2 linked regions of the Halorhodospira halophila genome follow. The protein of the gene in region 2 interacts with the protein of the main gene of each other region in a pairwise test. Links are inferred from orthologs where the notes say so. Each region holds a gene or a part of one and is shown on either strand. Other genes may lie near its edges.

What was found.
Region 1: the proteins of aceE (region 2) and nth interact in binary tests that used the Escherichia coli proteins (3 or more experiments, as listed by UniProt). The link is inferred for Halorhodospira halophila from one-to-one orthologs.

Annotation. Positions count from the first base shown.
Region 1 is NZ_NHSN01000013.1:43,420-57,972, reverse strand. The notes cover bases 9,082-12,081. They hold nth (endonuclease III), read right to left. Parts: upstream 10,903-12,081; coding sequence 10,261-10,902; downstream 9,082-10,260. Other genes in these bases: CCR79_RS04060 (RnfABCDGE type electron transport complex subunit G), read right to left, coding at 11,533-12,081; CCR79_RS04065 (electron transport complex subunit E), read right to left, coding at 10,892-11,536; CCR79_RS04075 (argininosuccinate synthase), read left to right, coding at 9,082-10,151. Also shown: CCR79_RS04120 (hydantoinase B/oxoprolinase family protein), read left to right, coding at 1-1,373; CCR79_RS04115 (hypothetical protein), read right to left, coding at 1,392-2,444; CCR79_RS04110 (sigma-54 dependent transcriptional regulator), read right to left, coding at 2,441-3,808; pyrC (dihydroorotase), read left to right, coding at 4,406-5,443; grxD (Grx4 family monothiol glutaredoxin), read left to right, coding at 5,546-5,881; rnt (ribonuclease T), read left to right, coding at 5,951-6,634; CCR79_RS04085 (aspartate aminotransferase family protein), read left to right, coding at 6,770-7,939; argF (ornithine carbamoyltransferase), read left to right, coding at 7,969-8,898; more of CCR79_RS04075, read left to right, coding at 8,940-9,081; more of CCR79_RS04060, read right to left, coding at 12,082-12,207; CCR79_RS04055 (RnfABCDGE type electron transport complex subunit D), read right to left, coding at 12,204-13,175; electron transport complex subunit RsxC, read right to left, coding at 13,178-14,553. UniProt on the Escherichia coli protein: DNA repair enzyme that has both DNA N-glycosylase activity and AP-lyase activity. The DNA N-glycosylase activity releases various damaged pyrimidines from DNA by cleaving the N-glycosidic bond, leaving an AP (apurinic/apyrimidinic) site.
Region 2 is NZ_NHSN01000017.1:19,768-34,583, forward strand. Bases 1,407-4,669 are described here. They hold aceE (pyruvate dehydrogenase (acetyl-transferring), homodimeric type), read right to left. Parts: upstream 4,283-4,669; coding sequence 1,607-4,282; downstream 1,407-1,606. Other genes in these bases: aceF (dihydrolipoyllysine-residue acetyltransferase), read right to left, coding at 1,407-1,604; CCR79_RS06075 (DUF502 domain-containing protein), read right to left, coding at 4,420-4,669. Also shown: lpdA (dihydrolipoyl dehydrogenase), read right to left, coding at 1-125; more of aceF, read right to left, coding at 222-1,406; more of CCR79_RS06075, read right to left, coding at 4,670-5,061; fba (class II fructose-bisphosphate aldolase), read right to left, coding at 5,131-6,195; pyk (pyruvate kinase), read right to left, coding at 6,229-7,662; CCR79_RS06090 (phosphoglycerate kinase), read right to left, coding at 7,698-8,882; tkt (transketolase), read right to left, coding at 8,933-10,939; CCR79_RS06100 (nitric oxide reductase activation protein NorD), read right to left, coding at 11,069-13,411; CCR79_RS06105 (CbbQ/NirQ/NorQ/GpvN family protein), read right to left, coding at 13,452-14,258; CCR79_RS06110 (ribulose bisphosphate carboxylase small subunit), read right to left, coding at 14,391-14,750; CCR79_RS06115 (form I ribulose bisphosphate carboxylase large subunit), read right to left, coding at 14,770-14,816. UniProt on the Escherichia coli protein: Component of the pyruvate dehydrogenase (PDH) complex, that catalyzes the overall conversion of pyruvate to acetyl-CoA and CO(2).

The sequences.
Region 1 (14,553 bases), on a different replicon or contig from region 2:
ACGCGCCGCACATCCCGGTCCACCTCGGCTCGATGTCGGAGTCGGTGCGCGCCATCCTGCGCGCCCGTGGCGCGAGCATGCGTCCCGGGGATTGCTATCTGCTCAACGACCCGTACCACGGCGGCACGCACCTGCCGGATCTCACGGCGGTGACGCCGGTCTTCTCCGAGGATGGCGAGGAGCTGCTCTTTTTCTGCGCCAGCCGCGGCCACCACGCCGATGTGGGCGGCCGCACGCCGGGGTCGATGCCGGCGGACTCCACCTGCGTGAGCGAGGAGGGGGTGCTCATCAACGACCTGCAGGTGGTCGCCGAGGGGCGCTTTCTGGAGGAGGCGTTCACCGCGGCGATGGGCGCCGGGCCGTATCCGGCGCGCAACGTGGCGCAGAACATCGCCGATCTGAAGGCGCAGATCGCCGCCAACGAGAAGGGCGTGGCCGAACTGCGGCGCATGGTCGAGCAGTTCGGCCTGCCGGTGGTCCAGGCCTACATGGGGTTCGTCCAGGAGAACGCCGCCGAGCACGTGCGCCGGGTCATCGATGGGCTCAGCGACGGTGATTTCACCGTCGAGATGGACAGCGGGGCTCGGATCCGCGTGGCGGTGCGCCCGGATCACGCCGCCCGCCGGGTGCGCATCGACTTCGCCGGGACATCGGAGCAGCTGCCAAGCAATTTCAATGCGCCGCTGGCCATCACCCGGGCGGCGACGCTCTACGTCTTCCGCACGCTGGTCGATGACGACATCCCGCTCAACGACGGCTGCCTGCAGCCGCTGGAGATCGCCGTGCCGGAGGGCTCGATGCTCAACCCGCGCCATCCGGCGGCCGTGGTCGCCGGCAACGTGGAGACCTCCCAGGCCGTCACCGATGCCCTCTACGGGGCGCTGGGGGCGATGGCCGCCAGCCAGGGCACCATGAACAACCTGACCTTCGGCAACCAGCGCCACCAGTACTACGAGACCCTTTGCGGCGGTGCCGGGGCCGGGCCGGGGTTCGCCGGCAGCTCGGCGGTGCATACGCACATGACCAACTCGCGCCTGACCGACCCGGAGGTGCTGGAGTGGCGCTACCCGGTGCGCGTCGAGTGTTTTGCCATCCGCCACGGCAGCGGCGGTGCCGGGGCGTATCCCGGCGGGGCGGGGGTGATCCGGCGGCTGTGCTTCCTCGAGCCGATGACGGTGGTCACGCTGATGAACCGGCGCCGGGTGCCGCCCTTCGGGCTGGCCGGGGGCGGGGATGCGGCGTGCGGGCGCAATGCCATCGAGCGCAGCGACGGCGGCGTCGAGGAGCTTCCGGGTACCGCCACCCGGGAGCTCGCCGCGGGGGATCGGATCGTCATCGAGACCCCCGGTGGCGGCGGCTACGGGGGCGGCTGAGCGCCGCCCCCGGGCTGCCTAGAAGCGCACCGGCAGGCGCAGGGTGACCTGCACATCCGGAGCCTGCTCGGTCACCCCTACGCCCACGGAAAGCCCCAGGCTGCTGCGCGGGCCGAGCCGGTGCGAGGCGCCAAGCAGCAGCGAGCCCACTTGGAAACGGCCAAACTCCGGATCGGGGTTTTGCACGTCGGTACGCGTGCGCTGCACCGTCGTGTGGTCGTAGCCGAGGCTCAGCGAGGTGTGGTCGTTGAGCGACAGGCCCATGCCGAAGCTCACCCCGATGGCGCTGCCCGGCTCGATGCGTACGCGATCGCCGCTGCGCAGGGTGACGGTGCGGGGGACGTTGTAGAGGTAGCTCAGGCTGCCGTAGAGCACCGCCGGCTCGGAGGGGTAGACCCAGTTGAGGCTGGGCTGGACGGCGTAGAAGCCGCTGCCGGTGGGCTGTTCGGTGTAGATGGAGACGTTGGGTCCATCGCCGTCGCTGTCGTCGAGCGGGATCTCGGTGGTCTCCACCTCGAACGGGTCCCGGCCGGTACGGCTCTTCATCCGCAGGCCGCCGGTGAAGATCACCCCGTCACCGCGGCCGCTGCTGAGCTGATAGCGCAGGGAGGCCTCCACGTCGCCCAGGCCGTAGCCGGTGGACTCGACCACACCCGCGGTATCGCTCGCCTGGAGCACCTCGCGCTCGCGCACCTGCTCCTCGCGGTAGACGTAGGGGATGCGTGTCTCCACCTCCAGCCGGTCGGTGAGCCCGTAGCGCAGGCCCAGCGCGGCGGTGAGGCTCTCGCGCTGGGTCTGGCGCACCGAGATCAGTCCCACGGCGATGGCCGGCAGGATGGTGACGCCGTCGATCGCCACCAGGGTCGAGGTGGACTGCGAGTAGCTCAGCGAAGGCTCCGCGGTGAACGAACCCTGCGGCGAGAGGATGGTGCGTTGCTGCAGCCCGCCGGCGGTCTCCTGGGGCGGGGGCGGGGCGCCCACCGCCTCCGGGGTGTCGGCGATGGCCAGCAGCGGCGCGGTGGCCAGCAGCGCGGCCAGGGTGGCGCCGGTCCAGCGCCGCCGCCGGCTCATGGCTGCAGCCCCAGGCGGTGCATGATGCGATAGAGCGTCACCCGCGAGATGCCCAGCTCGCGGGCCGCCCGTGAGACATTGCGCTCGCAGCGGGCCAGGGCGCCGAGGATCGCCGCCCGTTCCGCCCGAGCGCGGGCGTCGTCCAGGGTCTCGACCTGGCGGATCGGCCCCTGCCGGGCCTCCAGGCCAAGATCGCCGGGGGTGAGCAGGGGGCGGTGGCCCATGGCCACGGCGCGCTGGATGCGGTTGATCAGCTCGCGCACGTTGCCCGGCCAGCTGTGCCGGCGCAGCGCCCCCAGCGCCGGGCCGGTGAAGCCGCGCACCGGGCTGAGGTAGGCGCTGCGAAAGCGCTCCAGGAAGACGTGGGCCAGGCGCTCGATGTCGTCGCCCCGTTCGCGCAGGGGCGGGATGTCGATGCGCAGCACGTTGAGCCGGTAGTAAAGATCCTCGCGAAAACGCCCGGCCTCCACGGCGGCGGCCAGGTCCACGTGGGTGGCGGCGACGACGCGCACGTCCAGCGGCACGCGCTCGGTGCCCCCGACCCGGGTCACTGCCCGCTCCTCGAGCACACGCAGCAGATTGACCTGGTGCTCCAGGGTCAGCTCGCCGACCTCATCGAGGAGGATGGTGCCGCCCTGGGCCCGCTCCAGGTGCCCGCAGCGGCGCTGCTGTGCCCCGGTGAACGCGCCGCGCTCATGGCCGAAGAGTTCCGACTGGACCAGATTGGTTGGGATGGCGCCGCAGTTGACCGCCACGAAGGGGCCGGCGGCACGGGATGAGGCGTGGTGGATGGCCTGGGCGGCCAGCTCCTTGCCCGAGCCGCTCTCGCCGTGGATGAGCACCGTGGCCGGGCAGCGCGCCACCTTGGCCAGGTCCCGGCGCAAAGCCTGGATGCCGGGGCTGTCGCCGAGGATGCCGCCGGTATCGGCGGTCAGCTCCGCCTGACGAGCCCGGGTGTGGCGGCGCAGTTGCCCCATGCCGGCGGCGTGGCCGAGAACGGCCGCAAGCCGGTCGGGGTCCGCGGGGAGGGTGTGGAAGTCGAAGAAGGCGGTGGCCAGCAGGTCTTCCAGCGCATCGTGGCTCTGCCCGTCGGGCGGATCGCAGAGGGCGATCCACTCCACGCCGCTGCCTCCGGCGAGAAAGCGCTGGCAGGCGTCGATATTGTCGGCGACCACCCGCATCAGCCCCACCGGCGGGTGGTCGGCGGTGAGCAGCCGCTCGATGGTTGCCCAGTCCTCGACACGGGTCAGGGACCAGCCCGGCGGCTCGGCGCTCGGGCGCACGGGTTGGGCGGGGGTGCCGGGGGTGACGCTCAGGACGCTGCGCAGACCCGCGGCGGCGCGGGCGAGGGTCGGTGCTCCCATGCGGTTGTCTCTCCTGGCAGGTGGTTCAGGATGGACACACCGCGAAGCAGAATCCGTGCCATCGAGCCAGGTATTTGATCAGAGAGGTTTTTTATAGAGGGGGCAGCCGCTTCGGCGATGCGGTGTTAAGACCGCCGACAGCGCCCGGGTTGCATCATCCCAAGGAACCGGCCGGAAAACCGGCCAGAAAACCGGCCAATCCTATGCTGTCGTTTTTCTAAAACGCTGATAATGTGGGTCTTATGGACAAAGGAGAGGCGGACAAGGAAGCGGCCATCAAGGCGGCAGAAGATCGCGGCGAACCGGGCCAAAAGCAGCCGCGCACCGCTCTACCTCGCTTTTCCGGTGCGGCTGGCGCCGCGGCTCATGCCAGGGCTTTTCCCGGAGATGCCGTACGAGGCAGGAGAATAGGAGTTTGGGGAGGGATGGTGGAGCCGAGGGGAGTCGAACCCCTGACCTCGACAATGCGAATGTCGCGCTCTCCCAACTGAGCTACGGCCCCATCGATCAGTTGCGCACTTTACCATGCGCTGGCGCGGCACAAAACCCCCGGGCGGCCCCTTGCAACCGGCCGGCGGCCCTTGGAAACTCCCCGGCATGGATACCCTGACGCTGCCCCGCCCCGACGACTGGCACCTGCATCTGCGTGACGGTGCCCTCATGCAGGCCGTGGCCCCCCAGGCCGCGGCGGTCTTCTCGCGCGCGATCATCATGCCCAACCTGCAGCCGCCGGTGACCACGGTGGAGCAGGCGGCGGCCTATCGGCAGCGCATCCTCGGTGCGCTGCCGGCGGGCGCGACCTTCGAGCCGCTGATGACGCTCTATCTCACCGACAACACCCTGCCCGAGGAGATCGCCCGGGCGTCGGCCAGCGGCTTCGTGCACGCCGTCAAGCTCTACCCGGCCGGAGCCACCACGCACTCCGATGCCGGCGTTACCGATCTGCTGCTCTGCTACGACGCCCTGGCGGCCATGGAGGAGCACGGGCTGCCGCTGCTTATCCACGGCGAGCGGACCGGGCCGGAGCTGGATATCTTCGAGCGCGAGACCGCCTTCATCGATGATGTCCTGCAGCCTCTGCTCGATCGCCACCCGCGGCTGAAGGTGGTCCTCGAGCACGTGACCACCGCCGAGGGCGCCGAGCTGGTCACCGGCGACGATCCCCGCCTGGCCGGGACCTTTACGCCGCAGCACCTGCTCTACAACCGCAATGACCTGCTCGTCGGCGGGCTCAAGCCGCACTACTACTGCATGCCGATCCTCAAGCGCGAGGCCGACCGCGAGGCGCTGCTCGAGGCGGCCACCTCGGGGCATCCACGGGTCTTTCTGGGCACCGACTCCGCCCCCCATCCGCAGGGCGCGAAGGAGTCGGCCTGCGGCTGTGCCGGCTGCTACACCGCGCCCATCGCGCTGTCGCTTTACGCGGAGGCCTTCGAGGCGGCCGGGGCGCTGGAGCGGCTGGCGGACTTTGCCGGGCGCAACGGCCCGGCCTTCTACGGATTGCCGGTCAACCAGGAGACGGTGACCCTGGAGCGGGCCCCGCTGGAGGTGCCGCAAAGCTACCCCGGCGGCGACGAGCCGGTGGTGCCGCTGCGCGCCGGCGAGACCCTGACCTGGCGCCTGCGCCAACCCTAGGGTGGGTGGGATGAGCCTGCCCGGGACCCGTTTTACGATGCCCGCCAGGCGGTGGCCGAGTTCGGTCGGCGCCGCGGACCTGCCGCAGAGGATGGAGACACCATGAGCGACGAGACGGTTCAGCAGACCATTGCCCGTCAGGTGACGGAGAACCCGATCCTGCTGTACATGAAGGGCAGCCCGGATCAGCCCATGTGCGGCTTCTCGCAGCGGGCGGCCCAGGCGCTGGCCGGCTGCGGGCGGGAGTTCGCCTACGTGGACGTGCTCCAGGATGAGCGCATCCGTCAGGGCATCAAGGACTACGGCGACTGGCCGACCATCCCGCAGCTCTACATCGACGGGGAGCTGGTCGGCGGCTGTGACATCATCATGGAGATGTTCGACTCCGGCGAGCTCCAGCAGATGGTCGAGGCCGCCGGGGCCGGCGCCAGCGGCTGACGGCGGCGGCTTGCTCGCGGGCACGGGGCGCCGTAGCATGCGGCACCTTCACCCAGTTACGGCAGCCCCATGAGCGAGCACAACGCCCCGCAGACGTCGTCGGACGACCCAAGGCGTATCCAGAGCACCGAGATCCCGCCGCTGCGTACCCGCTTCCGGGCCTTCCTGCCGGTGGTGGTGGACGTGGAGACGGGCGGGCTGCAGGCGGAGACCGATGCGCTGCTGCAGATCGCCGCGGTGATCCTGCGTGCCGATGAGCAGAGCGGCCGGCTCTATCCGGCGGAGACGCACACCTGCCACGTCCAGCCGTTCGAGGGCGCGCGCATCGACCCCAAGGCGCTGGAGCTCAACGGCATCGACCCGGAGCATCCGCTGCGCATGGCGGTGCCCGAGCGGGATGCCCTGGGCAAGGTGTTCAACCCGGTTCGCCAGGAGCTGCGCAACACCGGCTGCAACCGGGCGGTGCTGGTCGGCCACAACGCCTTCTTCGACCTGGCCTTCCTCAATGCCGCGGTGACGCGGACCAACTTCAAGCGCAACCCCTTTCATCCCTTCTCGAGCTTCGATACCGCCACCCTGGGCGGGCTCGCCTACGGGCAGACGGTGCTGGCCAAGGCGGTGAAGGCGGCGGGGATCGAGTGGGACGCCAAGGAGGCCCACTCGGCCATCTACGACGCCGAGAAGACCGCCGAACTCTTCTGCGCCATCGTCAACCGCTGGGACGAGCACTGCGGTCGGCCATCGAGCTTCTAAGTCCCCTCGGCGGTCCCGACACCTCCGGACCGTGAATCCAAGGGGTTGCGGTGCTTGCGCCGGTTTCAGCCGGCGGTTAATTTAGGCGTTTTTGCCCGGCTCCCGGAGTCGGTTGCCGCGTGTATGAGACCGCCCATGGAAGCCCTGATCCCGACCTACAATCGCCTGCCCGTTGCCTTCGCCCGGGGTGAGGGGGCGTGGCTCTACGACGAGCAGGGCCACGCCTACCTCGATGGGGTGGCCGGCATCGCCGTTTGCGGGCTGGGCCACAGCCATCCGGCCATCGCCCGTGTGGTGGCCGAGCAGGCGCAGACCCTGGTGCACACCTCGAACCTCTACCGGGTGCCGCTGCAGGAGCGCCTGGCCGAGCGCCTGTGCGCCGCCGCCGGGATGAGCGCGGCGTTCTTCTGCAACTCCGGCGCGGAGGCCAACGAGGCGGCCATCAAGCTCGCCCGCCGCCACGCGGCCGCGCTGGGGGTGGGGGCACCGCAGATCGTGGTCGCCGACGGCGCCTTCCACGGGCGGACCCTGGGGGCGCTGGCGGCCACCGGCAATCCCGCCGCCCACGAGGGCTTCGCGCCGCTGCCCGAGGGGTTCCGGCGCGTGCCCTACGGCGACGCCGACGCCGTGGCGGCCATCGACGACGACGCCGTGTGTGCCGTGCTGGTGGAGCCGATCCAGGGCGAGGGCGGGGTGCGGATCCCGCCGGCGGATTACCTGGCGCGGCTGCGGCGGATCTGCGACGAGCGCGGCTGGCTGCTGATGCTCGATGAAGTGCAGACGGGCATGGGGCGCACCGGGACGCTGTTCGCCTTCGAGCAGGCCGGCATCCGTCCGGATGTGCTGATCCTGGCCAAGGCCCTGGGCAACGGGCTGCCCATCGGCGCCTGCCTGGCCGCGGCCGGGTGCGCCGGGACCCTTGGCCCGGGCAGCCACGGCACCACCTACGGTGGCAATCCGCTGGCCGCCCGTGCGGCGCTGGCGGTGCTCGACACCCTTGAGCGCGAGGACGTGCCGGCGGCGGCCGAGCGCGCCGGCGAGGCGCTGCGCGCCCGCCTGTCCGAGAAGCTGGCCGGGGTGGAGGGGGTCCGCGAGATCCGCGGTCGCGGCCTGATGACCGGCATCGAGCTTGCCGGCGATGCCAGTGCGCTGCCGCGCCGGGCCCTCGACGCGGGGCTGCTGATCAACGTCACCGCCGGCAACGTGGTCCGTCTGGTGCCGCCGCTGATCCTGGACGACGACGAGATCGGCCAGCTCGCCGACGGCGTCGCCGACCTGGTGCGCCGCCACCTGGCCGGCGCCTGACCTGAACCGAACCACGGAGGGCGTCTTTGATGCGCCACTTCCTCACCCTGCGTGACTGCTCCGCCGATGAGATCCACCAGCTGCTGCGCCGGGCCACGGAGCTGCGCGACATGCACCGCGCCGGGCAGCTGCACCAGCCCCTGCAGGGCCGCGTGCTGGGGATGGTCTTCGAGAAGTCTTCCACCCGCACGCGGGTCTCCTTCGAGGCGGGCATGGCCCAGCTCGGCGGCCACGCGCTGTTCCTGTCGCCGCGGGATACCCAACTCGGCCGCGGCGAGCCGGTGGAGGACACGGCGCGGGTGATCTCGCGCATGGTCGATGCGGTGATGATCCGCACCTTCGGCCACGATATGCTGGAGCGCTTCGCCGCGTACTCGGCCGCGCCGGTGATCAACGGCCTCTCGGATCTGTGCCACCCGTGCCAGCTGCTCGCCGACCTGCAGACCTTCACCGAGCACCGCGGGCCGATCACCGATCGGCGCGTGGCGTGGATCGGCGACGGCAACAACATGTGCCACAGTTGGATCGAGGCCGCCGGACTGCTCAGCTTCGACCTGCATATCGCCGCGCCGCCCGGCTACCGCCCGGAAGCGGATATCCTGGCGCTCGGCGGCGAGCGGGTGCAGCTCTTCGACGACGCCTACGCCGCCGCCGAGGGGGCCGATCTGGTGACCACCGATGTCTGGGCGAGCATGGGCCAGGAGAGCGAGCAGGCCGCCCGCGAGGAGGCCTTCCGCGGCTTCTGCGTGACCGAGTCGCTGATGGAGTGCGCCGGCCCCGAGGCGCTGTTCATGCACTGCCTGCCCGCGCACCGCGGCGAGGAGGTGGAGGCCGCCGTGCTCGAGGGGTCGCAGAGCGTCGTCTGGGACGAAGCCGAGAACCGCCTCCACGCGCAGAAGGCGCTGCTGGAATTCCTGATGCTGCCGCCTGAAAACGGTCCGCTGCACCCTGCAGACTGAACCCTGAACGCCAACCACTGAATACTGCCCAGGAGCCTCCCATGTCGGACGTCAAGAAGGTCGTACTTGCCTACTCCGGCGGTCTCGATACCTCCGTGATCCTCAAGTGGCTCGAGGAGACCTACGGCTGCGAGGTGGTGACGTTCACCGCCGACCTCGGCCAGGGCGAGGAGCTCGAGCCCGCCCGGCGCAAGGCGGAGGCGTTCGGGATCCGCGAGATCTACGTCGACGATCTGCGCGAGGAGTTCGCCCGCGATTTCGTCTTCCCGATGTTCCGCGCCAACGCCGTCTACGAGGGCGAGTACCTGCTCGGCACCTCCATTGCCCGGCCGCTGATCGCCAAGCGGCAGGTAGAGATCGCCCGTGAGACCGGTGCGGACGCCGTCGCCCACGGCGCCACCGGCAAGGGCAACGACCAGGTCCGCTTCGAGCTCGGCTACTACGGTCTGGAGCCGGGGATCAAGGTCATCGCGCCGTGGCGTGAGTGGGATCTCAACTCCCGCGAGCGGCTGTTGCAGTACGCCGAGCGCCACGGCATCGACATCGAGGGCAAGCGCGAGGAGGGCGGCGCGCCGTACTCCATGGACGCCAACCTGCTGCACATCTCCTACGAGGGCGGGGTCCTGGAGGACACCTGGACCGAGGCCGAGGAGCGCATGTGGCTGTGGACCACCGCCCCGGAAGCGGCGCCGGATGAGCCGCAGTACGTGGACATCGAGTTCGCCGGCGGCGATCCGGTGGCCATCGACGGCGAGCGCCTCTCGCCGGCGGCGCTGCTCGGCCGGCTCAATGACCTCGGCGCCCGCCACGGCATCGGCCGGATCGACATCGTCGAGAACCGTTACGTGGGCATGAAATCCCGCGGCTGCTACGAGACCCCGGGCGGGACCATCCTCCTGCGCGCCCACCGCGCCATGGAGTCGATCACCCTCGATCGCGACGCCGCCCACCTCAAGGACGAGCTGATGCCGCGCTACGCCGAGCTGGTCTACAACGGCTACTGGTTCGCCCCGGAGCGCGAGGCGCTGCAGGCGATGATCGATCAGACCCAGCAGGTGGTCGAGGGCACCGTGCGCCTGAAGCTCTACAAGGGCAATGTCGTCGTCGTCGGCCGCCAGTCGCCAAAGAGCCTCTTCGACGCGTCGGTGGCCACCTTCGAGGACGACGCCGGGGCCTACGACCAGAAGGACGCCGAGGGCTTCATCCGCCTCAACGCCCTGCGTCTGCGCCTCGGCGCCAAACGCCGCGGCTGACCCCGGTCGGGCAGGGCAGTCGCTGCCGGTGGGCCGCCGGCGGCGGTGCCCGCTGCCTGGCGGGGCGGCGCGTGAGGGAATCGACCGGGGCGCATCGGCGCCCCGGCCCTCAGGTCCGCTCCGGGGCCTTCTCCGGGAAGCTGCACAGATCGGCGATAACGCACGCCCCGCAGCGGGGGCGGCGAGCGGTGCAGGTGTAGCGCCCGTGCAGGATCAGCCAGTGGTGGGCGTGGAGCCGGAACGGCTCCGGCGTCACCGCCTCCAGCCCTTCCTCCACCTCGCGCACGTTCTTCCCCGGCGCCAGCCCGGTGCGGTTGGCGACGCGGAAGATGTGCGTATCCACGGCGATGGTCGGCTCGCCGAAGGCGACGTTGAGGATGACGTTGGCCGTCTTGCGCCCGACGCCGGGTAGCGCCTCGAGGGCGGCGCGCTCGCGGGGGACCGCGCCGCCGTGGTGCTCGATCAGCTGCCGGCTGGCGGCGATGATGTTGCGCGCCTTGTTGTTGTAGAGGCCGATATGCTGGATGTACGGCTTGAGCCCGTCCTCGCCCAGCTCCAGCATCGCCTGGGGGGTGTTGGCCACCGGGAAGAGGGCCCGGGTGGCGCGGTTGACGCTCTCATCGGTGCTCTGCGCCGAGAGCGAGACCGCCACCAGCAGCTCGAAGGGGGTCTCGTAGAGCAGCTCCGTCTGCGGCTCGGGCAGCGCCTCGCTCAGCCGCCGGTAAAGCTCGTAGCGCTGCTCAGCGTCCATGGCGGTCGTCGATGCGGTTCTTGATCGCCAGCAGCAGGGCCAGGCCGATGAACGCCCCGGGCGGCAGGATGGCGAGCAGGAAGACGTCGCCGTCGACCAGTTCCACCGTCCAGCCGGCGGCGGCCGGGCCGAAGAGCTGCTCGGCGCCGTCGAGCAGGGTGCCGCGGCCGATGAGCTCGCGCAGGGCGCCGAGGACGATCAGCACGGCGGCGAAGCCGGTGCCGGTCGCGATCCCATCCAGCGCCGCCGGGCCCACCGGCTGCCGCGAGGCGAACGCCTCGGCGCGGGCGAGGATGGCGCAGTTGGTGACGATCAGCGGCAGGAACAGCCCCAGGGTGCGGTAGAGGTCGTGGAGCCACGCCGCCACCACCAGCTCGACGATGGTGACGAAGGCGGCGATGACCAGGATGAACACCGGGATGCGCACATCCTGCGGAACGATGTTGCGGATCAGCGAGACCACCACGCTCGAGGCGGTGACCACCAGCAGCGTGGCGATGCCCAGGCCCAGCCCGGCCACGGCGGTGGTGGTCACCGCCAGCAGCGGGCAGAGGCCAAGGAGCTGGACCAGGGCGGCGTTGTTGCCCCACAGGCCGTCGCGGAAGATGCTGCGGGTCGTCGGTGTCTCGCTCATCCGGTGGGCCCCTCGTCGCTGTGGCCGTCGGCTTCGGGGTCGATGGCGGTGGCGTCCTCGGCGTGGGCTTCACCGCGGTAGGCCTCCGGTTCGGCGGCGTGGTCGATCAGCACCGCGCGCACGGCGTCGATCACCGCCCGGGCGGTGATGGTCGCCCCGGTGATGCCGTCGAACGCCCCGCCGTCCTGGCGCACGCGCCAGTCCGCCTCCGGCGGCTCGCCCAGGGCCCGGTTGTCGAAGCCGTGGATCCAGTCGCTGCGTGCCGTCTCGATGGCGTCCCCAAGCCCCGGTGTCTCGCGGTGGGCCACGGTGCGCACGCCGATGATCTCGCCGTCGGCGTCGATGCCCACAAGCAGGCGGATGGTGCCGGCGTAGCCCTCCGGCGTTTCCACCTCGACCGCCGCGCCCAGGTACGTGTCGTCGGCGTAGGCGGGGTAGATGCGCAGCGGCGTGGCGTGATCCAGCGGGTTGGGGCGCTCGTAGACCTGCTCTTCCGGGGCGTTGTCGTGGCCGTCGGGCAGCACCGCGGCCAGGCGATCGAGCACCACCTGGCGCTCGGCGGTGGCGATCTGCTCGCGGGTCTGCTCGTGGACCAGTGCCACCGCAGCCAGACCGATGCCCACGAACAGGGCCAGGATGCCCCCGGCGCGCAGGCTCACCGGTAGCGTCATGCCGCCTCCCCAGCGCTGCGGCGTACCACGTAGTCGAGCAGCGGTGCGGTGGCGTTGAGCATCAGCACGGCGAAGGCGAAGCCGTCCGGATGACCGCCGAGCTCACGGATGACCAACGCCACCACGCCGATCAGCGCCGCGTAGATCAGCCGCGCCGTGGGCTCGCGCGGGGCGCTGACCGGGTCCGTGGCGATGAAAAAGGCCACCAGCAGCGTCGCCCCGGAGAGCAGATGGAAGAGCACCGGGGCGCCGTCGCCGAGCTGCAGGAGCGCGGCGGTGGCAGCGGTGCCGGCAAGCACGCCCAGCGGCAGGCGCCAGTCGATGATGCGCAGCGTTAGCAGGAAGGCGCCGCCGAGCAGGAAGGCGCCGCCGAGCCACAGCCAGGCCCCGGCGGCCTGGGTCTGCCCGAGCAGCCCGCCGTCGCCGGGCAGGGCGGCAAAGCCCTCGGTGGCCAGCCGGTCCAGCGGCGTGGCGTGGGTCATGGCGTCGGTGATCGGCGCCAGGGCGCCGGTAAGGAAGTACTGCAGGGCCTCTGCGGCGGGGATCGCCGCGCCCAGGCCGGGCTCCGGCGCCGGCCACAGGCTCACCGCCTGCGGGAAGGCGAGGACCACCGCCAGGTAGCCGACCATGGCCGGGTTGAAGATGTTCTGGCCCAGTCCGCCGTAGACCTGTTTGCCCAGCAGCACCGCCAGGGCGCCGGCCAGCGCCGGGATCCAGAAGGGCAGCAGCGGCGGCAGGGCGATGCCGATGATCAGCGCCGCCAGCGGCGTGCTGCCGTCGGCCAGCGCCGGACCCACCGGGCGGCCACGCAGGCGCAATACCAGAGCCTCGGCGGCCACACCGGCGGTGAGTGCCGCGCCGATGTTCAGCAGGACACCGACGCCGAAGAGCCAGACCAGCACGCCGGCCCCCGGCAACAGGGCGAGCAGGACCAGCCCCATGATCCTGGGCGTTGTGGGTGCCGCCAAGCTCAACCCTCCGTGGTCTCGCCCGAGCGGTTCTGTTCGGCCTTGGCGGCCATGGCTTCACGCTTGCGCCGGCGCGCCTCTTCCTTCTCGCGCTGGCGGCGTGCCTCGCGGGCCTGTCGGGCCTCGTGGCGCTGCCGGGCCCGTTCGGCCTGCTCCCGCTCGCGCATGCGGGAGCGGGCAACGTCCCGGGCGTGCCCGGTGATCGCCGCCAGGGGGATGGAGCTGGGGCAGACCAACTCGCAGCTCGAGCAGCCGGTGCAGCGCATGGGGTCGATGTCGATGTGCTCGGCGGCCTCGCCGACGCCGACACCGGCGCGGATGCGTCGGGCCATCTCGAACGGTTGCAGGCCTTCGGGGCAGACCTCGGCGCAGCGTCCACAGCTGATGCACGGCTGCTCGAACAGCGGCGCCTCGTCGGCGGACTCGACCACGACGCCGTTCATGCCGTGGGTCAGCGGCACCTGCCGGTCGGTGACCGGGGTGCCCATGATGCCGCCGCCGACGATGGTCCGGCAGCCGGGTGTGCCGGCCCGGCCGATCAGGGCGGCCAGCGGCGTGCCCACCCGGACCCAGTAATTGCCCGGCTCGGCGATGCCGCCGCCGGTGACGGTCACCAGCCGCTCCACCGACGGCTCGCCCTGGTGGACGGCGCGGTGGATGGCGTCGAGGGTGGAGACGTTCTGGCAGACCACCCCCACCGCCGGCGGCCGGGCGCCGGGGGGCACGGTGCGTCCGGTGGCGGGGTAGACGATGTGGCGCTCGTTGCCGGCCGGGTAGTCGCCGCCGACGCGCACCACCTGGATGTCCGCCTCGGCGGTTTCGATGGCCGCCTCGGCCGCCGCGGCGGCTTCCGGGGCCGAGTTCTTCACCGCGACGAGGATGCGCTCGGCGCCGCAGGCCCGGGCGGCGATGCGGGCGCCGTCGATGATCGCCTCGGCGCGCATGCGCAGCAGCGTCTCATCGCAGGTGAGGTAGGTGTCGCACTCGACCCCGTTGACCACCAGGGTATCGACGCCGCTGCGCGCGGCGTCGGCGAGTTTCAGTGCCGAGGGGAAGGCTGCCCCGCCCATGCCGCGCACGCCGGCATCGGCGATGCGTCGCAGCAGGACCTCCGGCTCCGCCTGCAGCGGGTCCTCGATGGTCGCCATGGCCGTCTCGCGGCAGTCGGCGCCGTCGGCCTCAAGGATCAGGCACGGCGCGGTACCACCGGCCGGGTGGACGATGGGCCGGCGCTCGATGGCGCTGACCACGCCGGAAGTGGGCGCGTGCAGCGGCACGCCGCTGTGCCCCTCGGTGATCCGCGTGCCACGGCGGACGTGCTCACCCACGGCCACGGTGGCCGGCACCTCGGCGCCGGTGTGATCGAGCAGCGGCAGCA
Region 2 (14,816 bases):
TCGGATTCCAGGGTGATCAGTGATTGCTCGGACGCGGCCCGATCCCCCGGTCCGACCAGCACCTCGATGACCTCCACGGCCTCGAAGCCGCCGATATCCGGTACCTTGACCTGTTGCTCAGCCATGCCGTGCTCCAATCCTTGCCGAGTCCGCCGGCGCAGCACGCCGGCGCTGGTTTGCGCGGGGGCGGCCGGCGGCCGCCCCCGCCCGCTGGGCGCCCCTTACAGCACCAGCCGGCGCAGGTCGCCGAGGACCTGGCTCAGGTAGGTGGTGAACCGGGCGGCCATGGCGCCGTCAATGACGCGGTGGTCGTAGGAGAGCGACAACGGGAGCATCAGCCGCGGTTGGAAGGCCTGCCCATCCCACACCGGCCGGGTCTCCGACTTGGAGACGCCGAGGATCGCCACCTCCGGGGCGTTGACGATGGGCGTGAACGCCGTACCACCGATGCCACCGAGGCTCGAGATGGAGAAACAGCCTCCCTGCATGTCCGCCGGAGAGAGCTTGCCGTCGCGGGCCTTGGCCGAGAGGGCGCCGAGGTCCTCGGCGATCTGCAGCACACCTTTCTGATCGGCGTCGCGCAGGACCGGGACCACCAGCCCCTCGGGGGTGTCGACGGCCACGCCGATATGGCAGTAGTGCTTGATGATCAGCTCCTGCCCGTCCGCCGAGAGGCTGGCGTTGAAACGCGGGTACTCGGCGAGGGCCGCGGTGGCCGCCTTGACCAGGAAGGCCAGCGGGGTGAGCTTCACGCCCCGGGCCTCGGCCTCCTTCTTCAACGACTGGCGGAAGGCCTCCATCTCGGTGATGTCGGCTTCATCGAACTGTGTGACGTGGGGGACATTCAGCCAGCTGCGGTGCAGGTGCGGCCCCGAGAGCCGCTGGATGCGGGTCAGCGCCACCCGCTCCACCTCGCCGAAACGACTGAAGTCCTGCTCGGGGATCGGCGGGATCCCGACCCCTTCGGCGGCCGGGGCGCCGGCGGCGGCACCCGTTGGCGGGACCTCCTGGCCCTGCATCACGCGCTTGACGTAGGCCTCCACGTCCTCGCGCCGAATACGCCCCTTGCGTCCGCTGCCGCTGACGCGCCCGAGGTCGACGCCGAGCTCGCGGGCGTAGCGACGAACCGAAGGGCTGGCGTGGGCGGCGCGGTGGCCGTCGCGATCGATCGGCGGCTGCCCGCCGCTGGACGCGGCGGGCCCTGTGCCGCTGCCCGCCGGGGCGGGCGCAGGGGCCACCGGCGCCGATCCGCCGGCCGGCTTCTCGCTTCCGGACGATCCGGCCGTTTCCTCGGCCGGGGCGCCCTCAGCAGCCGGGGCCTCGGCCGGTGCCGCCGGCTCAGCCGGCCCGGATGCGGCATCGGCGGCGGCCGTGTCGACGGTGGCGATCACACTCCCCTCGGAGACCATATCACCGACGGCGATGTGCACCGCCCGGATCTCGCCCCCGACCTCCGCCGGCACCTCCATGCTCGCCTTGTCGGACTCGAGGGTAATCAGCGACTGCTCCGGCTCGATCCGGTCCCCGGGCGCGACCAGGACCTCGATCACCTCCACGGCCTCGAAGCCGCCGATATCCGGTACCTTGAGCTCCTGTTCCGCCACGGTCACACCTCCCACGGGTTCGGGGCATCCGCCGCCAGCTGGTACTTGCCGATGGCCTCGCTGACCTTCCCGGCCTCGATCTCGCCCTCATCGGCCAGGGCGTAGAGGGCTGCCGCGGCGATGTGGTAGCGATCCACCTCGAAGAAGCGCCGCAGCTTCTCGCGGGTATCCGAGCGGCCGAAGCCGTCGGTACCCAGGGACCAGAACTTGCGTCCGATGTAGGGACGGATCTGATCCGGGTAGGCGCGCATGTAGTCGGTGGCGGCAATGGCCGGGCCACTGTAGCCCTCCAGGCACGCCTGCAGGTACGACTGCCGACGCTCGGACTCCGGGTGGAGGCGGTTGCCCCGGGCGCAGGCCATGCCGTCGCGGGCCAGCTCGGTGAACGAGGGGCAGCTCCAGATATCGGCATGGACGCCGAAATCGCCAGCGAGCAGCTCCGCGGCGGCGATCACCTCGCGGAAGATGCTCCCCGAGCCCATCAGCTGCACCCGCGGCCCCTTCTTCTTGGGGCCGGCGCGGAAGAGGTACATGCCGCGGCGGATGCCCTCCTCGGCCCCCTCGGGCATCGCCGGATGGGTGTGGTTTTCGTTGTAGACGGTCAGGTAGTAGAAGCAGTTCTCCTGCTCGGCGTACATCCGGCGCAGCCCGTCCTGGACGATCACCGCCAGCTCGTAGTCGAAGGCCGGGTCGTAGGAGACGCAGTTGGGGATGGTCGAGGCGAGGACGTGGCTGTGGCCGTCCTGGTGCTGCAGCCCCTCGCCGTTGAGGGTGGTCCGGCCGGCGGTGCCACCAATCAGGAAGCCCCGGGCCTGGATATCCCCGGCGGCCCAGCACAGGTCCCCCACCCGCTGGAAGCCGAACATGGAGTAGAAGATGTAGAAGGGGATCATGTTGACGCCGTGGTTGGCGTAGGCCGTGGCCGCCGCCATCCACGAGGACATGGCACCGGCCTCATCCAGCCCCTCCTCGAGGATCTGCCCGGTCTGCGCCTCGCGGTAGGACATCAGCTGATCGGCGTCCTCGGGCTCGTAGAGCTGCCCCACGTTGGAGTAGATGCCGAGCTGACGGAACAGCCCCTCCATCCCGAAGGTGCGCGCCTCGTCGGGGATGATGGGCACCACCCGCTGGCCGATCTGCTTGTCGCGGGTGAGCACCGTCAGCGCGCGCACGAAGGCCATGGTGGTGGACAGCTCCCGCTCGCCGCTGTCCTTGAGCAGCGCGTCGAAGGCGGAGAGCTGCGGGACCTCGAGCGCCGGCGCCCGCTCGTAGCGCACCGGCATGTAGCCGCCCAGGGCCTGCCTACGCTCGTGGAGGTAGCGCATCTCCGGGGCGTCGTCATCGGGCTTGTAGAAGGGCGTCTCCTTGAGCTGCTCGTCGGGGATGGGGATCTCGTAGTGGTCGCGGAACCGGCGCAGGGCGTTCTCACCCATCTTCTTCTGCTGGTGGGTGATGTTCTGCCCCTCGCCGGCCTCGCCCATGCCGTAGCCCTTGACGGTCTTGGCCAGGATCACGGTCGGCTGCCCGGTATGGTTCACCGCGGCGTGGTAGGCCGCGTAGACCTTGTGCGGGTCGTGGCCACCGCGGTTGAGCCGGTAGATGTCGTAGTCGGACATGCCGGCGACCATCTTCTCCAGCTCCGGGTACTTGGCGAAGAAGTGCTTGCGGGTGTAATCACCGCCGCGCGCCTTGAAGGCCTGGTACTCGCCGTCGACGGCCTCCTCCATGCGCTGCTGCAGCAGCCCCTCGTGGTCAAGCTCGAGCAGCGGATCCCAGCGCGAGCCCCAGATCACCTTGATCACGTTCCAGCCGGCGCCGCGGAACTCGCCCTCGAGCTCCTGGATGATCTTGCCGTTGCCGCGCACCGGACCGTCGAGGCGCTGCAGGTTGCAGTTGACCACGAAGATCAGGTTGTCGAGCTGCTCGCGGGCGGCCAGGCCGATCGAGCCCATCGACTCCGGCTCGTCCATCTCGCCGTCGCCCATGAAGCACCAGACCTTGCGGTCTGCGGTGTCCTCGATCCCGCGGTGGTGCAGGTACTTCATCATGCGCGCCTGCTGCACCGCCTGGATCGGGCCGAGGCCCATGGAGACGGTGGGGAACTGCCAGAAGTTGGGCATCAGCCAAGGGTGGGGATAGGAGCTGATGCCGTCGCCGTCGACGTCCTGACGAAAACCGGCCAGCTGCTCGGCGCTGAGCCGCCCCTCGAGGAAGGCGCGGGCGTAGATCCCCGGCGCGGAGTGCCCCTGGAGGAAGACCAGATCGCCGTCCTGCTCCTCGTTGGGCGCCCGCCAGAAGTGGTTGAAGCCGACCTCGTAGAGGGTGCAGGCCGAGGCGTAGCTGGCGATGTGCCCGCCGATGCCGTCGTGCTCACGGTTGGCGGCAACCACCATGGCGATGGCGTTCCAGCGCACCAGCGCCCGGATACGCCACTCCAGGTGGTGATCGGTGTACTCCGGCGGGCGCACCTCGAGGTGCCGGGGGATGGTGTTGATGTAGCCGGTGGTGGCCTTGAAGGGCAGATGGCCGAGCCGGCGCCGGCCCTTGCTGACCAGGTGCTCGAGGATCTGCTGCGCCCGCTCGGGCCCCTCGTGCTCGATCACCGCATCCAGGGCGTCGAGCCACTCCTGGATCTCCTCCGGATCCGGATCGTCGCGCAACTCGGGTATCGATTTCATGGTCCACCTCCTGGTTAAGAGTCGCCGGGACCCACGGGGCGCGACACGGCGGGTGGCCGTCCCGCACCCGGCGGCCTTGTGGGCCCCCGGGGGATCCCCGCAGACGGGCGAGCTTTGTTGTTCTTGTCGTCGCTAGGTCACGGCTGCCTCTCCGCTCCCTCGGGCGGTTCCTCGAGCAGCTCGTCGAGCGAGGCGCTCTTGCGCGTCGACATCCCCGCGGTGACCGCAAAGCGCATGGCGTCCTCGACACTCATATCGACGGGCTCGACCACCGAGGCCGGAACCAGCAGCGTGTAGCCACCCACCTGGTAACTCATGGGGGTGTAGACGGCGATGGTGTGCTCGTCACCGAGCCCTTCGGCCACCCCCGCCCACTGCCTGCGCGTCACCACGCCGAGCACCCGGTAATCGCTACCGGGCAGCGGCACCGTGACCACCTGGTCGCCCAGCTCCTCGGCCCGGGAGACAAACCCGGTCAGGTCCTGCACCGCCCCGTAGATGGTCTTGACCACCGGCAGCTGCAGGAGGATCTGCTCGAACCACTCCCACAGGCGGCGCAGAAGGTAGAAGTTGAGGAGGACGCCGATGGCGAAGATGCCGGCCAGTGCCAGGGCCACGCCCAGGCCGGGGTGATACCAGGTCTCGGGGATGATCAGCTGCACGACGCTCCCGAGCGCCCGCTCGGCGGTCATGATCAGCCAGTAGAGAAGATAGAGGGTGACGACCGCCGGCAGAACCGCCAGCAGCCCCTTGAGGAAAATACCGCTAATCCTGCGCATGGTATTGCTCCCCGCTGGCTTGCCGGGGCGCCGTGGCGCCCCGGCAAGGCTCTGGGGACAGCTCCCGGTTCAGCTCACCTTGGGGGCGAGCTCGCCGGACTCGTAACGCTCGACCATGGTCTCTAGGGGGACCGGCTTGATCTTGGACGCCATCCCCGCCGAGCCGAAGGCCTCGTAGCGGGCCTTGCAGATCTCCTTCATAGCCTCGGTGGAGGCCTTCAGGAACTTGCGCGGGTCGAAGTTGGACGGGTTCTCGGCCAGGTGCTTGCGCACCGCGCCGGTGGAGGCCAGGCGCAGGTCGGTATCGATGTTGACCTTGCGCACCCCGTTGCGGATGCCCTCTTGGACCTCCTCGACCGGTACGCCGTAGGTCTCGGGGATCTCACCGCCGAACTGGTTGATCAGCTCCAGCCACTCCTGCGGCACCTGGGAGCTGCCGTGCATGACCAGGTGGGTGTCCGGCAGGCGCTGGTGGATCTCCTTGATCCGGCTGATGGCCAGGATGTCGCCCGTGGGCGGACGGGTGAACTTGTAGGCGCCGTGGCTGGTGCCGCAGGCGATGGCGAGGGCGTCGACATGGGTATCGCGGACGAACTGCGCCGCCTCCTCCGGGTCGGTGAGCAGTTTGTCCTTGTCCATCTTGCCCTCGGCCCCGACGCCGTCCTCCTTGCCGGCCTCACCGGTTTCGAGGGAGCCGAGCACGCCGATCTCGCCCTCGACCGAGACACCGCCGGCATGCGCCATCTCGGCAGCGCGGCGGGTCACTCCGGCGTTGTAGTCATAGTCGGCGGGGGTCTTGCCATCTTCCTTCAGCGAGCCGTCCATCATCACCGAGGTGAACCCGGACTGGATGGCGCGCATGCAGGCACCGGGGTTGGCACCGTGGTCCAGGTGGACCACCAGCGGGACGTCCGGATAGGACTCCACGGCGGCCTCCATCAGGTGCCGATAGAAGGGGACGCCGGCGTACTTGCGGGCCCCGGCGGACGCCTGGACGATAGCCGGGCTATCGCACTCCTTGGCCGCCTCCATGATGGCGTGGAGCTGCTCCATATTGTTGGCGTTGAACGCCGGCATGCCGTAGCCGTGCTCGGCTGCATGATCGAGCAGCTGTCGCAGGGTGATCATCGCCATAGTCTCGACTCCTCCGCTATCTGTGCATTCACTCTAGAGATAATCGTCCACGCAGACGATGCGCAACGTGTTCGTACCGCCCGCGGCACCGAGCTCCTCGCCGTGGGTGACCAGGACGTAGTCGCCCTGGTTGACCAGTCCCTGACGGGAGAGGCGCGCCAGTAGCCGGCTCTTGAGGGCGTTGAGGTCCTCCTGCTCGGCATCGAACTCCAGCGGATAGACGCCGCGGTAGAGGGTCACCCGCCCCCGGGTCTCCGGGTGGCGGGTCAGGACGTAGATCGGCAGCCCCGAGCTAATCCGCGACATCCACGAGGCCGTTCCCCCGGATTCGGTGATGGCGATCAGCGCCTTGATGGAGAAGTGGTTGGCGGCGTACATCGCCGCCATGGCCACCGTCTCGTCGACCTGTGTGAAGTGCTCGTCCAGCCGGTGGTGGGAAACCGTCACCGTGCGACTGCGCTCGGCCGCCCGACAGACCCGGTCCATGGCGGCCACCGTCTCGGCCGGGAACGAGCCGGTGGCGGTTTCGGCCGATAGCATCACGGCGTCGGTGCCGTCCCGCACGGCGTTGGCCACGTCGAAGACCTCGGCCCGCGTCGGGATGGGGTTGTCGATCATCGACTCCATCATCTGCGTCGCCGTGATGGCCACCCGGTTGCGAGCCCGGGCGGTCTGGATGAGCTGCTTCTGGACCTCGGGCAACGCAGCATCGCCGATCTCCACGCCGAGATCGCCGCGGGCGACCATGATGGCATCGGCGGCATCCATGATCTCCTCGGCGGCGTCCAGCGCTTCGGCGCGCTCGATCTTGGCCACGATCCCGGAGCGCCCACCGGCCTCGGTGAGCAGCCGCCGGGCCTCGTGGATGTCGTCAGCGCACCGCGGGAACGAGACCGCCACGTAATCGGCGGCCAACTCGGCGGCCGTAACGATATCGACCCGGTCCTTGTCGGTGAGCGCCGGTGCGGAGAGCCCGCCACCGCGGCGGTTGATGCCCTTGCGATCGCTGAGTTCACCGCCAACCTGCACGGTGGTGTGGACGGCGGTCCCCTCGATGCGCTCGACCCGGACCACCAGGCGGCCGTCGTCGAGCAGCAGTTCGTCGCCGGGATGCAGGTCATCCGGCAGGGCCCGGTAGGCGACCCCGACGCGGGTGTGGTCCCCAGCATCCGGATCCACGGCGGGATCGAGGATAAAGGGGTCGCCGCGGCGCAGCTGGATCGGGCCATTGCGAAAGCGCTCGATGCGGATCTTCGGCCCCTGCAGATCCACCAGCACCCCGACACGGCGACCATGGGCCTCGCCCCAGGCGCGCACGGCCTCGACCCGCTGGCGGTGGTCGCTGGCCTCGCCGTGGGAGAGGTTGATGCGCACCACATCCACCCCGGCGGCGAGGACGGCCTCCAGGCCCTCGGGCCGGTCCGTCGCCGGCCCGAGGGTCGCCAGGATCTTGGTTCTGCGGGGCATCACGCCACCGACTCCCTGACTGAGTACCGCGTCGATCACGAATGCGCCGCCGCGTGCTGCTCGAGGGCCGCAACACCGGGCAGCTCGCGACCCTCGAGGAACTCGAGGAAGGCGCCACCGCCGGTGGAGATGTAGGAGACCCGCTCGGTGATGCCGAACTGCTCCACGGCGGCCAGGGTGTCACCGCCGCCGGCGATCGAGAAGCCGTCACTGGCGGCAATGGCCTCGGCCAGTGCCTCGGTACCGCCGGCGAAGGGCGCCATCTCGAACACGCCCACCGGGCCGTTCCAGACCACCGTACCGGCATTGCGCAGCATGCCGTCGTAGCGGGCACGGGTCTTCGGCCCGACATCGAGGATCATCTCGTCGTCGGGCACGGCCTCCACCGGGTGGACGCTGGCCTCGGCGTCCGCGGAGAACTCCCTGGCGGTGATCACATCCTCGGGGATCGGGATCTCGCCACCCTTGGCGCGGGCCTCTTGCATCAGGCGCTTGGCGGTTTCGACGAAGTCAGCCTCATAGAGGGACTTGCCGACGGAGTATCCCGCCGCGGCAATGAAGGTGTTGGCGATCCCGCCGCCGACAATGAGCTGATCCACCTTGTGAGTGAGCGCCTCCAGCACCTGCACCTTACCGGAGACCTTGGAGCCGCCGACGATGGCGATCATCGGCCGGGCCGGGTTGTCCAGCGCCTTGCCCAGGGCCTCCAGCTCGGCGGCGAGCAGCGGACCGGCACACGCCTCGGGCGCGAAACGGGCCACGCCGTGGGTGGAGGCCTGGGCACGGTGCGCGGTGCCGAAGGCATCCATGACGAAGACATCGCACAGTGCCGCCATGCGTCGGGCCAGATCCTCGTCGTCCTTGGTCTCGCCGGGCTGAAAGCGCACGTTCTCCGCCAGCGCGACGCCGCCCTCGGCAACGTCGACGCCATCGAGCCATTCACGCACCACCGGCACCTCGCAACCCAGGATCTCGCCCAGGCGGCGGGCCACCGGAGCCATCGAGGCCTCGGCGTCGTATTCGCCCTCCTTGGGCCGCCCGAGGTGGGACATCACCAGCACCCGGCCACCGGCCTGCATGGCCTGGCGGATGCTCTCGGCGGCAGCGCGCACGCGGGTATCGTCGGCGACCTGGCCCTCCTTGATCGGGACGTTCAGGTCCTCGCGGATGAGCACCCGCTTGCCCGCCAGGTCGAGATCGGTCATGCGCTTCGCTTTCACGGCCACTCTCCTCTAGTCGATTCTGGTTCTGCGCCCGCGGGCGGGGGCCCTCAGCCGAGGACCCGCCGGCCCGCATCAGCCACGCTGTCCGCGGTCAGGCCGAAGTGCTCGTAGAGTTCCGGCCCCGGCGCCGATTCGCCGAAGGTGTCGAGGCCGACTACGAGGCCGCACTGACCGACCCAGCCCTGCCACAGGCCGGTGGCACCGGCCTCGACGGCCACCCGCGGTACATCACCGGGCAGCACCTGCTGACGGTAGGCCTCGTCCTGCGCGCAGAACGCCTCGACACAGGGCATGGAGACCACGCGAACGCTGCGCCCCTCGCCCTCGAGACGGTCCCGGGCCGCCATGGCCAGATCCACCTCGGAGCCGGTGGCCAGGATGACCAGCTCGGGCTTGCCGGAGCCGGCCTCCTTGAGGACATAGCCACCGCGGGCGATGGACCGGGCTTGGTCGCCGCTGCGCTGCTGCGGCTCCATGCCCTGGCGCGACAGTGCCAGCACGCTCGGTCCGTCCTCGCGGGCGATGGCCGCCGCCCAGGCCGCTGCAGTCTCCTGGGCGTCACACGGACGCCAAACGTGCAGGTTGGGGATCAGGCGCAGACTGGCCAGCTGCTCGACAGGCTGGTGCGTGGGTCCGTCCTCGCCGAGGCCGATGGAGTCGTGGGTGTAGACCATCACCACCCGCTGCTTCATCAGCGCCGCCATACGCACGGCGTTGCGGGCGTAGTCGGAGAAGATCAGGAAGGTGCCGCCGTAGGGGATGAACCCGCCGTGCAGGGCGATGCCGTTCATGATAGCGGTCATCCCGAACTCGCGCACGCCGTAAAAGACGTAGTTGCCGTCGGGCTGCTCCTGGCTGACCGTCGAGCAACCGTCCCACCAGGTGTTGTTCGAGCCTGTCAGGTCGGCGGAACCGCCGAGCAGCTCGGGCAGTTGCGGCCCGAAGTGACCGAGCACCGCCTGGGAAGACTTGCGGGTGGCGTCCTTCTTGCCGCCGGCGAACTTCTCCAGGCCCTCGGCAACCAGCTCCTGCCAGTTGCCCGGCAACTCACCGCGCATCCGCCGCTCCAGCTCGTCGGCCAGCTCGGGGTGTTCCTTGCGGTACGCCTCGAGGCGCTCGCCCCACTCCTGGAGCAGCTGCTCGCCACCAGCACGCGCATCCCACGCCTTGTAATGGGCTTCGGGGATCTCGAACGGGCCGTGCTCCCAGCCCAGCTGCTTGCGGCAGGCGGCGATCTCCTCTTCGCCCAAGGGGGCACCGTGCACGCCAGCGGTGCCGCACTGATTGGGCGCACCGAAGCCGATCACCGTCTTGCAGTCGATCAGCGTCGGGCGGCTGGTATCGGCGCGCGCCTGCTCGATGGCCTGCCGCACGGCCTCGCCGTCGTGACCATCCACCGGGCCGATCACCTGCCAGCCGTAAGCCTCGAAACGCTTGCGGACATCCTCCGTGTACCAGCCCTCGACGTTGCCGTCGATGGAGATGCTGTTGTCGTCGTAGAAGGCAATCAGCTTGCCCAGCCCCAGGGTGCCGGCCAGCGAGCACGCCTCATGGGAGACCCCCTCCATCAGGCAGCCGTCGCCCATGAAGACGTAGGTGTAGTGATCGATGATCTCGTGGCCCGGGCGGTTGAAGCGCGCCGCCAGCATCCGCTCGGCCAGCGCCAGGCCAACGCTGTTCGCCAGCCCCTGGCCCAGCGGCCCGGTGGTGGTCTCCACGCCCGGCGTGTAGCCGTACTCCGGGTGCCCCGGGGTCCGGGAGTGCAGCTGGCGGAAGTTCTTGAGGTCGTCGGTGGTGAGGTCGTAGCCGGTCAGATGGAGCAGCGCATACTGCAGCATCGACCCGTGACCATTGGAGAGGACGAAACGATCGCGGTCGAACCAGCCCGGCCGCTGGGGCGCATGGCGCATGTAGTCCCGCCACAGCACCTCGGCGATGTCCGCCATACCCATCGGTGCCCCCGGGTGGCCGGAGTTGGCCTTTTGGACAGCGTCCATGGCCAGGGCGCGAATGCCGTTGGCGAGCTCTCGTCGGCTCAGTTCGGTCGACGCCATGTTCTACCTCCCTCAATGGAATATTGTTCTGTTGCGGCTCGGGTCGAGCATGCCGCCATACTGCCCCGAAACTTTACGGATCGCGAACGATCAGCAAAAGCAAACCGTCCTGATCGTCCGAATAAGCGGCTACCGGGTCAGCTGGGCGAACACCGCCGGCAGGCGCTCCGGCAGGCGCTCCACGTGCTCGACCACCGAGTAGCCGCTGGCCCCGAAGATCCGTGACACGTAGGCGTCCGCGTCCCGATCCAGGGTCAGGCAGTAGCTGGTCACTCCTCGGGCGGACAGCTCCTCGGCAGCCTTGCGGGCGTCGTGGCGCAGGTACTGCGGATCCCGCACGTCGACGTCGTGCGGCTCTCCGTCGGTGACGATCAATAACAGCTTGCGCCGCTGCGGTTGACGCACCAAGTGGGCCCCGGCGTGGCGCATTGCCGCGCCCATGCGGGTCGAGTACTGCCCGCGCATCCCAGCCAGGCGGGACTTCGCTTCCTCGCTCCACGGCTGATGGAAGTCCTTGAACCGGTAGTACTGGACGTCGTGCCGACCGTCCGAGGAGAAGCCGTGGACGGCGAAGGGGTCACCGATGCCGTTGATGGCCCAGCCGAGCAGCGAGGTGGCCTCGCGGGTCAGCTCGATGACGGTCTTCTCGCTGCCGCCCATAGCGTCGTTGGTGGACTCGGAGAGATCGAGCAGAAGCAGCACCGACAGATCCCGGGTCTTACGGATGTAGCGGGTGTTGATGCGCGGATCGGGGCTCATGCCCAGGCGCAGGTCGACCATGGAGCGCACGGCGGCGTCGATATCCAGCTCGTCGCCGTCCTCCTGTCGGCGCTCGCGGATCACCCCCTGGGGCTGCAAGGCGTCGACGAGGTAGCGCAGGCGGCTGGCCACCGGCCGGTAGTCCTTGAGGACCTGGTCCATGACCTCGGGGTCGCCGCGTTTCGGACGGCGCTCGACCACCGTGACCCAGTCGGGGCGATTGAGCTGGACCTGGTAATCCCACTCCGGGTAATGGAACGGCGGGCTGGCCGGCTCCACCCCTTCCATCTCGTTGTAGCTGACCCCGAAGTCCTCGTAGGGGAAGAGCTCCGTCCCGAGGACCCAGACCTCCTGCGCGTCGTCGCCGGCGAGTTCGCAGTCAACCTCGTTGACGAACTCCATCAGGTTGACCTGGCGGCGCACCTGCCGGTGGCTGGCCGGGATGTACTCCGCCTCGAGCCACTCCTCCTCATCGCTGGCGAAGAGGTAGCGGTTGTCGTCGCGGTAAGGGACGGCCATCCGCTGCAGGACGCGGGCCGATGGCATGGGGTAGCGCTGCGCCAGGCTATTGTGCAGCTCCATGCCCAGCTCCCACGACAGCCCCACGTCCCGGGGGCGATCGGCGAAGTGGTAGTGGAAGATCTCGCGCACCTGCTGGACCCAGGGGTCGTCGTCGGCGTACTCCGGGTCAAGCAGGGCGTGGGCAGCCCGCTCCAGGCGCTCGACCACCGGATCCAGCTCCGCCTCGCGCTCGGCGGCCCGGGCCCGGTGGAAAGGCAGCCACAGCCGCTGCAGCCCCGGAAACTCGTCGATGGCCAGCGCCTCGACCCGGGCGTCCTCGATCAGGCCGATGACGGCCATCTGCGCCGGATTGAGCATCTCGGGCGAGAGCGGCTCGATGGTATGGACCAGGTGCGCGGCCGCGTGGGCGGCCGCGGCCCGATAGAGGTCCTTGCCCGGCAGCCCGTGGTAGTCGTCGTAAGCGTCGGGCAGATGGATCACCCGCTGCTCGATGAACGGCTTGTACCCCTCGCGGGTCTCGAAGTCCCCGGAGGTCGGCCGCATGAAGAAGTCCCGGGCCCAGAGCGCACGCAGGTAGAAGTTGAGCTTGCGCTGGTTATCCACCAGCAGCGTGCCGCGGCGCTCCTGCTGGAGCATCGCCTGACTGTCGGCACTCTGCAGGCCGAAGTAGGCGCGCTGCTGCTCGAAATCGCGGGCGTGGGCCTGGGCGCCCCACAGCGCCCAGCGCCGGAACCCGCCCAGGGTGAGCTTGGAGAAGAGCTCGTCGAGGTTCTCGAGCATCGGCCGCAGGCCGCGCGGAGCCTTGGCCGAAAGCTGGTGGACGAGGTTCAGGAACTGGCGCAGCAGCTCCGGATCGCCGAGCCGTCGCGCGGCAGTGGGTAAGCCGGCCAGCAGCAGGGCAATCACCTGGCCGCTGACCATCGAGGAGAGCTTCATGGCGGCAGTGACCACCTCGGTGAGCACGTCCTCGCCCACTTCCTTGGCCACCGCAGGCATCGCCTCCAGGTAGCAGATGACCAAGTCGGCGCCGCGGCCCAGCTCGGCCAGGGCCCGGGCCCCTTCCAGGTAGTTGTGCAGCCCCCGTGGCGACATCACCCGCGACGCCTCGGCGAAGCTCGCCTCCAGCGTCTCGGCGATCCGCGGATCCGCCGCCACCAGGGTCTCACGGTAGTCCTCGAGGCGCACCGTCATCGCAATCCCCCGCACTGCCCCCGGGTGATCACCCGGTCGTTCAGAAGTAGGTCGCCACCGCCTGATCCAGCGTCTCGCGCATGTCCGGATCGTCGGTCAGGGGGCGCACCAGCGACATGGTGCAGGCTGAGCGCGGCTCGATGCCCTTGGCGATCAGGTTGCCGGCGTAGACCAGCAGACGCGTGGAGATCCCTTCATCCAGCCCGTGACCTTTGAGGTTGCGGGCGCGGTGGGCGATCTGCACCAGCTTGTCGGCGATATCGCTGTCGACGCCGGTCTCGTGGGCGACGATCTCCGCCTCGGCCGCGGCCTCCGGGTAGTCGAAGTCGAGGGCGCCGAAACGCTGCTTGGTGGACTGCTTGAGGTCCTTCATCAGCGACTGATAGCCGGGGTTGTAGGAGATCACCAGGTGGAAGTCCGGGTGGGCGTGCACCAGCTCGCCCTTCTTCTCGAGCGGCAGGGTGCGCCGGTGGTCGGTCAGGGGGTGGATCACCACGGTGGTGTCCTGACGCGCCTCGACCACCTCGTCGAGGTAGCAGATGGCGCCGATCCGCGCCGCGGTGGTCAGCGGCCCGTCCTGCCAGCGGGTGCCATTGGCGTCGAGCAGGTAGCGGCCCACCAGGTCGGCGGCGGTCATATCCTCGTTGCAGGCCACCGTAACCAGGGGACGCTGCAGCTGCCAGGCCATGTACTCGACGAAACGAGACTTGCCGCAGCCGGTCGGCCCCTTGAGCATCACCGGCATGCGGGCCTGGTAGGCGGCCTGGTAGAGATCGACCTCGTCACTGACCGGCCGGTAGTACGGCGCTTCAGTGACGCGATACTGGTCCACATCGTGCTCGGTCATCGGCCCCTCCGCTCGGGTACTGGCTTTTCGAATGGCGACGGGGGCGATCCCGGCCACCATTCGAAAAGCAGCGGTGCGGTCCCGGCGACCACCGCCCGGCGCGGGCGGCGATCGCCGGGCACACCTCGGCCACTAGGCGTCGATGGGACCCCGATAGATCACCATCGCGGTGCCCTGCGTCTGCCGGTAGTTGTCGTAGCCAATCAGGCGCACGTGGTGCTCCGGGTGCTCCTTGTGGCACGCCTCGGCCTCTTTGAGGATGGCGTCCACGTCGGTCTCGCCGAACATCGGCAGCTTCCACATGTACCAGTAGTGGTCGAAGGCGTTCTCCGGCTCGGTGTGCTCGATGGCCGGGTTCCAGCCCTGGTCGACGATGTACTGGACCTGCTTGCGGACGTCCGCGTCGCTCATCTCCGGCAGGTAGGAGAAGGTCTCGAAGCGACGGCTGTTCGGATCGGACAGCTTGGACTTGTAATCCTGGATCTCACTCATTGCTCAGTCTCCTTCCCCTTTACCGGTGCGCCGTGTCCAGCTTGTCCACGGTGTCGAACTCGAACT